2 regions of the Brevibacillus sp. MS2.2 genome follow, and region 1 is predicted to be linked to the other one. Evidence: riboswitches for the same ligand, from Rfam matches in the RefSeq annotation. Region 1 holds a riboswitch; the other holds the start of a gene.
What was found. A riboswitch is a leader RNA that binds a small molecule or an ion and turns the genes downstream of it on or off. The one in region 1 is predicted to bind S-adenosylmethionine.
Positions count from the first base shown of each region.

Region 2: another riboswitch for S-adenosylmethionine. It lies ahead of metH (methionine synthase); the one in region 1 lies ahead of HP568_RS08200 (homoserine dehydrogenase).

Region 1 is NZ_JABSUZ010000007.1:50,326-54,543, forward strand. It holds gene HP568_RS08185 (cyclase family protein) at 1-312, shown strand, start outside; gene HP568_RS08190 (DinB family protein) at 438-953, shown strand; gene HP568_RS08195 (methylated-DNA--[protein]-cysteine S-methyltransferase) at 961-1,452, shown strand; SAM riboswitch class I at 1,729-1,835, shown strand; SAM riboswitch class I at 1,902-2,013, shown strand; gene HP568_RS08200 (homoserine dehydrogenase) at 2,100-3,365, shown strand; gene HP568_RS08205 (CapA family protein) at 3,428-4,218, opposite strand, start outside.
Region 2 is NZ_JABSUZ010000004.1:123,613-127,830, forward strand. It holds gene HP568_RS04920 (YcdB/YcdC domain-containing protein) at 1-1,213, shown strand, start outside; gene HP568_RS04925 (YjcZ family sporulation protein) at 1,281-1,388, opposite strand; SAM riboswitch class I at 1,602-1,703, shown strand; gene metH (methionine synthase) at 1,825-4,218, shown strand, end outside.

The sequences.
Region 1 (4,218 bases):
TTTAAAACGAAAAACTCTTTTGAAGAGGCGTTCTCTTTTGAATTCATCTTTCTGTCTGAAGAAGGGGCAGAGTATTTAAGTGAGCTGGGTGTGCGGGGCATTGGTACCGATGCACTTGGAATCGAACGCGCCCAGGAAGGACACCCCACACATAAAAAGCTGTTTGCAGCGGGAGTCATTGTCGTGGAAGGATTGCGGCTAGGAGAGGTCCCACCAGGCGAGTATTTTTTGGTAGCTGCACCACTCAAGCTGATCGGCACGGATGCAGCCCCGGCAAGGGTCCTACTGTTTGAAGGCTTACATAGCGTATAATGGTGACGGTCACCCGCCTGTGAAGATCAGGCGGGTTCGTTCGTATTGGACAAGAAATGCTTGGCTGAGGATGCATAGTGGTATAATTTGTCTATCCAAAATGAATGAAGAGGAGTGGGAAATGCATGCTCAAACGACCAGAGCAGGATGAATACGCTGCATATTTTGACTATTATATTGGACTTGTACCGGAGGGGGATCTGCAAACGATCCTTACACAACAAGGAGAGAGGCAAGTCGCATTATTTTCGTCACTTGCGCCTGAGCAAATTGATTATCGGTATGCACCAGGCAAATGGTCGGTAAAAGAGGTTTTGGGTCATCTCGTCGATACAGAACGCATCATGAGCTATCGCTTGCTGAGAATCGCGAGAGGAGATCAGACACCCCTCGTTGGTTTTGATGAGAATGCTTTTGTCGAACACGGGTGTTTTCAGCGAAGAGACCTCTCTGATTTAGTGGAAGAGTATAAGGCTGTTCGGGCTTCCACCATCGCGCAGGTTCGCGGAATCTCCCCAGAAGCGTGGTTGCGTACAGGACTTGCCAACGGAAACAAGCTATCTGCAAGGACGCTGGCCTATGTGATTGTTGGACATGAAGCTCACCACAGAACCATTTTGAAAGATCGGTATCTAGGGTAGGTCTTGTATGGAGAGATTACAGACAATTGATTATGTTTCGCCACTCGGCATCTTGGAAATCAGTGGGACAGAAGACGGGGTATGTTCGATCATGTTCACAGATCGGGACGAACCCATTTTGCTTGAACAAGTAGACAAATGCCTAGAGCCTCTCCTCGTTTGTCGGCAACAACTGGACGAATATTTTTCCGGCGAGAGACAGTCCTTTTCTGTTCCCCTGTGTATGAAAGGGACAGACTTTCAGAAAACAGTCTGGCACACATTGATCACTCTTCCCTATGCGCACAAGATTACGTACAAGGAGCTAGCCGCGTTGATTGGGAAGGAAAATGCGGTGAGGGCTGTCGGGAATGCCAACGGAAAAAATCGGCTGAACATCATCGTACCCTGTCACAGAATTATAGGAGCAAACGGGAGTTTAACAGGCTATTCGGGTGGCTTGTGGCGAAAGGAATGGCTACTGGCCCACGAACAATGTTCACAAAATAGGGAAAAATAAGGTAAAATCTGAGGGTAGTAGTGAGAATAGACAATTTCATAGAGGGAAACAGGTTCCTTATGGCGTGCGATGATGCAACTTATGATTTGCCAATGGTGCGGATATGTCGAGGAAAAAGAGCTGCCTGAGGAATGCCAGGAGGGCGGGTTTCATTGCACTTGCTGCAGTATGGAAGAGGTAGAAAGCCTGGCCAAATCAGCTTGCAATCAGAAAAGAAAGAATTTTGTTGACGCTTGCCTTGGAATTTCTTAGAATAAAGCTCAACAGCATAAATGGTTCTTATCCAGAGAGGTGGAGGGTCTGGCCCGATGAAGCCCAGCAACCGTTGCATATTGCGACAAGGTGCCAATTCCTGCGAGACGTTTCGTCTCGATAGATAAGAAGCGGGTTACTCCATTAGTAGATGAACCTTCTTCTTAGCGAAGAAGGTTTTTTTCAATTTCATATTTTCTTTATCCAGAGAGGTGGAGGGACTGGCCCGATGAAGCCCGGCAACCGTCACGCATATTTTGTGACAAGGTGCCAATTCCTGCAGGACATATACGTCCTGGTAGATAAGGAGGAGGAGCAGTAGCTGCTAACAAGCCTTCTTCTTATCGAAGATGGCTTTTCTTTTTATCTAAAATTCGGGGTATGGGGTGGTCAGGATGAGTGCAGAAGTGGTACGCGTGGGATTATTGGGATTGGGGACAGTGGGTGGAGGCGTAATCAAAACGATCCGTTCACAACAGGAGAAGCTGGCTTCTCGTCTGGGTAAACGAATTGAGATCGTCAAGGCATTGGTGCGTGACTCGGAAAAAGAGCGGGCGGTTCCTATCGACCCGACTTTACTGACAACAGACTTTGAGGATGTATTGAATAGCGATGTGGATATCGTGGTGGAGGTCATGGGCGGTGTAGAACCTACCTATGACTACGTCCGTGCTTTGATCGAAAAGGGCTGCCATGTAGTAACTGCCAACAAAGAACTTTTGGCGAAAAAAGGAACAGAGCTAGTCGATTTGGCCAATCAGCATCAAGTGCATCTTGCCTATGAAGCGAGTGTGGCAGGGGGCATCCCGATCTTGAGCGTGCTCCGGCAGTTCCTGCGCACGAACGATATTCAAGGCGTTCGCGGTATTCTCAACGGAACAACGAACTTCATTTTGACGAAAATGGAGGCAGAGCAGCTCTCTTACCAGGAGGTGCTCAAGCAAGCGCAGGAGCTGGGCTATGCGGAAGCAGACCCTCGTTCGGATGTAGAAGGCTTTGATGCTATGTACAAGTTGTATATCTTGGCACAGCTTGTTTACGGAGAATCATTGCCTTTAGCAGATGTTGTTCGCAAAGGAATTGCAGATTTGTCAGCAGGTCACATTCGGATTGCGAGCGAGCTGGGATACCGGATCAAGCTGATCGCGCAGGCCTATCAAGCTGAGAAAGGAATTCGCCTATCTGTTGAACCAACCATGCTTCCGCTGAGCCATCCGTTGGCGCAAATCCACGACGCGTTTAATGCTGTACAGCTATCCGGCAACATCGTGGGAGACTTGTTGTTTACAGGAAGAGGGGCAGGAGAGCTCCCTACAGCGAGTGCTGTCGTCGAGGATTTGGCCTATTTATTGACACAGCCATTCACACCGCATCCTACCTGGAAAGAAAAAACGGCTCCCAAAGCTGGTGTCACGGTGGACTCGGAAGAACACGTCCTGTGTTATCTGGAGGGCTCATGTCATACTGCTACGCCAGACCGTGTCTTGCATTTCCTTCAGCAGGCAGGAGTCAACGTGCATAAACTTAAAGTCCAATTCGACTTGGGAGGCGTCTTGCGCGCAGGTTTGATCGTGACAGGAATCAGTGAAGAGCACGAGTCCCTATTGAAAAATGATTTTGGCTTAGAAGTGCGCTGCTTCCCCATTATCGAATCTGCGTAAGAAAGAGGAATCATAAGAAGAAGAGCCGTATCTCTAGTTAGCTAGAAACACGGCTTCTTTTGTCAGGGGGCAGTCTCCACCGCTTTTGCACGCGGCTGTACACGCCCGTCGCTTTGGATGTCAACCCTTTCAGAAATGGATTCAATGCGTTTTAGCAGGGCAGCGCCGTTGCTTTCATTCATGGGTACAGCTTGTCCCAATTCTGCGTGAAACGGAAGCATCGTCAGCTCACAATCACCACTTTTCGTACAGCTTGCTTGCAGAACCATCGTTTCCCAAGTCTTGGGTTCGTTTGATCGTGTGAAAATGAAATTGCCGAGACTGTACGCAATCCATTTTTCGTTGTATCGTTCAAAACCTTGCAGGACATGAGGATGACCGCCAACAATCAAATCTGCACCAGCATCGATGTAGGCACGAGACAACTCTTTTTGATGATCGACAGGATAATCGGAGCGTTCCTTGCCCCAGTGTGCAATCACCACGACGAGATCCGCTTGGTTGTTCGCATCTTGGATCGCTTTCACTGCTAGCGTAGGATCATAGGAAGCGGCCATACCCGGCTGGGAATTCCCTGCATACCAGCTCGTTTCGGGAATGACCCTGCTGAAGCCGAGAATCGCGATCTTGATGCCGTTCTTTTCTATCAATACAGGAGAATAGGCACGGCTTGCATCCTTTCCGGCGCCGACGTATTCAATCCGGTTTTTGTCCAAAGCGTCAAAGGTATCCAGTAATCCCGGAACTCCTTGGTCCATGGAGTGATTATTGGCGAGATTCACCACATCAATCCCAGCGTTTTTCATGGCAGGAACAGCAAGTGGCGACGATTTGTAGACATACGCCTTGTTCT
Region 2 (4,218 bases), on a different contig from region 1:
AGAAAAAGCCTTGCAGCAAGAGCGACAGTTCCTGAACAAACTGCTCGGTGCGGATAGTGATAACTATCGGTTATTGGACGCCAACGATCCAGGGGTGTATCTGCGATATCATAACGAACTGCCAGTGTTGTCTGATGAAATTAGCATAATAACAACTGACTCTGGCCACGTCCAATCTTTTAGGATGGAGCCCGAAACATTCGAGCCGTCGCAGTACCCGGATGTATCGACTGCTGTGTCAGAAGAGGAAGCCATCAAAGAGCTGAGTGAGCATATGAAGCTTCGATACGTGCAGAACCCGAGAATACGGCCAGAATCAAGACAAGGGGAGAAGTGGCAACCTATTCTGGAGTACACACCCGCTGTTTCCTTCATGCAAAGAGGACGTGAAGATGGTACGGAGTGGCATATCGACGCGACCAATGGCAAGATAGTGTATGGAACGGGAGATAACGGGCTTGCTTATGATCAGTTGAATACGAAGGAAGCACATCCGATCGAATCTCCAAAGGAATACGTCAAGGTTCGCTCCAAGGATGAGGCAAAAGCGTTGCTGCAAGCGGAATTCGGCATACAAGTGGATGACTCGACCTATAGAGAGAGTAACCGTGACGGACGCAAGGAATACGTCTGGAATGATAAAAATGACAAGTATATCGGCGTAGAAGTCCTTGCAGAAACAGGCAGTGTCGTCGGGCTGGGATCACCGCGATCCGATGCAGCAGTGACAGTCAAACGCGAGCAAGCGGAGAAAGCTGCACTTGCCTTTCTGTCTAAATACGTTGATCCAGGCATAAAAGAAGTGCAATTGGCGCAAGTCATACAGCCAGGCGAATCGAATCCTGTGTCATCGGGCGAATGGGAATTCAGATATCTCATGAGCAAGGATGGCATTCCAGTACAGGATCGCGGGCAAAAAGCGGCTTATTCAGTAACAGTCGATCCGTCTTCTGGCAAAGTGACAAAGTTTGAAAACTACAGAGAGACGCACGAATTGGTGGAGCTTCCAGCATCCGACGAAATCGTCTCGAAAGACAAGGCTGTTGAGGCGTATTTACGCGTCATGCCTTTAAAGCTGGTCTATTTGATGAAAGATGTGGATGGGCAAAAATTAGCTCAACCAAAGCTGGCGTATGTGCCGTGGAGCGACGAAAAGCTGGCGGGCAAATATATTACTCTGGATGCCGTGACAGGCAAGATCATCACCAAATAACAAGAAAAAAAGGCTATCCCGCAGCCATTCCTGATGGCTTTTGGGATAGCCTTTTTTACACACTTATCTAACAGTCGTCACACGAGCACCCGATAATAACCAACAGGATAAACAGCACGAGCACGATTGCGAAGCAGTCACCGAAGAATCCGTTACCGCAGAAAGATGTACTCATCTTTGTTTCCCCTCCTTTCCGTTATACTCCAGTCTATACACGAATGCCGATATTGGACTAGGCGGATGCCCAGCTTAGGCAAAAATGGGCGCGTAAGAGGAGAGGCTCAGTAAAAAATAGACAATTCACAATTGACGAGGAGACAACGGGGGTGTTAAGATACTTGCAAACATTCAAGACATTACGCATAACAACTAAATGACAAGTGTACGACTCTTATCCAGAGAGGCAGAGGGACTGGCCTGATGAAGCCTCGGCAACCGGTAAAAATCCGGTGCCAATTCCAGCAAAGCTACGTGCTTTGAAAGATAAGAGGATGTCTCAGGCGTTTTCGTATCTGCTGACAAATCCTCTTCTTTCAAAGAAGAGGATTTTTTTATTTTATTTACCCAATTACAGAGAATAAGCCGATGCTAGGGAGAAAAGGGGCACGTCAATGAAACCAACTTTTCGCGAACAGCTTTCCCGGAAAATTCTGATTCTGGACGGTGCAATGGGCACCATGCTTCAACAGGCGAACCTGACTGCTGATGATTTCGGCGGTGAAGCCTATGATGGCTGTAATGAACTCCTGAACCTGACCAGACCAGATGTGATCCGTTCCATTCATGAGAAATATTTAGAGGCGGGCGCAGACATCGTCGAGACAAACACGTTTGGTGCTGCTTCCATCGTTTTGGCTGAGTATGATGTGCCGGAGAAAGACCTTGAGATCAATATAGCGGCAGCTCGCTTGGCCAGAGAAGCGGTGGATGCCTATTCCACAGAGGAGTGGCCGCGTTTTGTAGCAGGTGCAATGGGACCTACGACCAAAACCCTTTCGTTGACAGGCGGTGTTACATTCGAAGAACTGGTCGAGGCGTATTATCGTCAGGCAAAAGGTCTGATTCTCGGCGGCTCCGATGTTCTTCTTTTGGAAACCTCGCAAGATACGTTGAACGTCAAGGCTGGTGGAATTGGGATTCGCAAAGCTTTTGAAGAGCTTGGACAGGAGCTCCCGGTGATGCTGTCAGGTACGATTGAGCCGATGGGCACGACACTGGCGGGCCAAAACATCGAGGCGTTTTACATCTCCTTGGAGCATATAAAGCCAGTCTCCATCGGTCTGAACTGTGCGACAGGCCCAGAGTTCATGCGTGATCATCTGCGGACACTGTCAGGAATTGCCCAATGTGCGGTTAGCTGTTATCCAAACGCAGGCTTGCCAGACGAGAACGGCCATTACCATGAAACGCCACAAGGACTTGCCTCCAAAATGCTGGCGTTTGCTGAACAGGGCTGGATAAACGTCGCTGGCGGCTGCTGCGGAACAACGCCTGACCATATTCAAGCGATGGCAGAAGCATTGAAAGACTGCAAGCCGCGCAGTGCAGCCGTAGAAACGCTGAGCGCGGTCTCCGGGATCGAGGTCGTTTACGTCGAAGATGACAATCGTCCCCTGCTAGTAGGGGAGAGGACCAATGTCATTGGTTCCAAAAAATTCCGTGAAATGATTGCAGCTGGTCACTATGAAGAAGCATCCGATATTGCCCGGGCCCAAGTAAAGCGAGGCGCACATGTCATCGATATATGCTTGGCTGATCCTGACCGTGATGAATACGAAGATATGGAAAAATTCCTACAGTTCATCGTGAAAAAAGTAAAAGCGCCCCTCATGATCGACTCGACAGATGCCAAGGTCATGGAGCTGGGACTTCGCTACTCACAAGGGAAGGCCATTCTCAACTCGATCAACTTGGAAGACGGGTTGGAGCGATTTGAGGAAGTCGTTCCGCTTATTCACAAGTTCGGTGCCTCCGTTGTCGTTGGAACGATTGAGGAAGCAGGTATGGCTATCACGCGCGAAAAGAAGCTGGAGGTCGCGCAACGCTCATATGACATTCTTGTCAACCAGTATGGAATAAAGCCACAGGATATTATTTTCGATCCACTCGTCTTTCCAGTAGGGACAGGGGATGAACAATACATCGGCTCTGCAAAGGAAACGGTAGAAGGCATTCGTTTGATCAAACAAGCAATGCCTGCTTGCAAGACGATCCTGGGTGTCAGTAACGTTTCCTTCGGCTTGCCTCCAGCGGGTCGGGAAGTGCTGAATGCGGTCTTCTTGTATCACACGACTCTCGCAGGGCTTGATTACGCCATCGTCAACACGGAAAAGCTGGAACGCTACGCTTCGATTCCAGAAGACGAGAGAAAGCTGGCAGAAGCCCTTCTATTCGAGACAAATGATGAGACATTGGCGGCCTTCACCGAATTTTATCGCCAAAAGAAAAAGGAAGTCAGTGTGGAAGTCTCCTCGTTAACACTCGAGGAACGTTTGGCCCGTTATGTTGTCGAAGGCTCCAAGGATGGTCTGGTGGAAGACCTGAAGCTGGCTTTGGATAAATACACACCGCTCGAGATCATCAACGGTCCGTTGATGACTGGGATGGAAGAGGTCGGTCGCCTGTTCAACGGAAACCAACTGATCGTGGCAGAAGTGTTGCAGAGCGCGGAAGTGATGAAGGCATCCGTATCGTTTTTAGAGCCATTCATGGAAAAAAGCGATGCCGCTGCCAAGGGGAAAATCTTGCTGGCGACAGTCAAGGGCGATGTACACGACATCGGAAAAAACCTCGTGGAAATTATCTTGTCAAACAACGGCTACAATGTCGTAAACCTGGGGATCAAGGTACCGCCAGAGCAACTGATTGCCGCTTGCAGAGAAGAAAAGCCGGATGCCATCGGTCTTTCTGGACTCTTGGTAAAATCCGCACAGCAAATGGTCATTACTGCACAAGACCTGCGTGATGCAGGCATTGATATCCCGATGATGGTAGGCGGTGCGGCG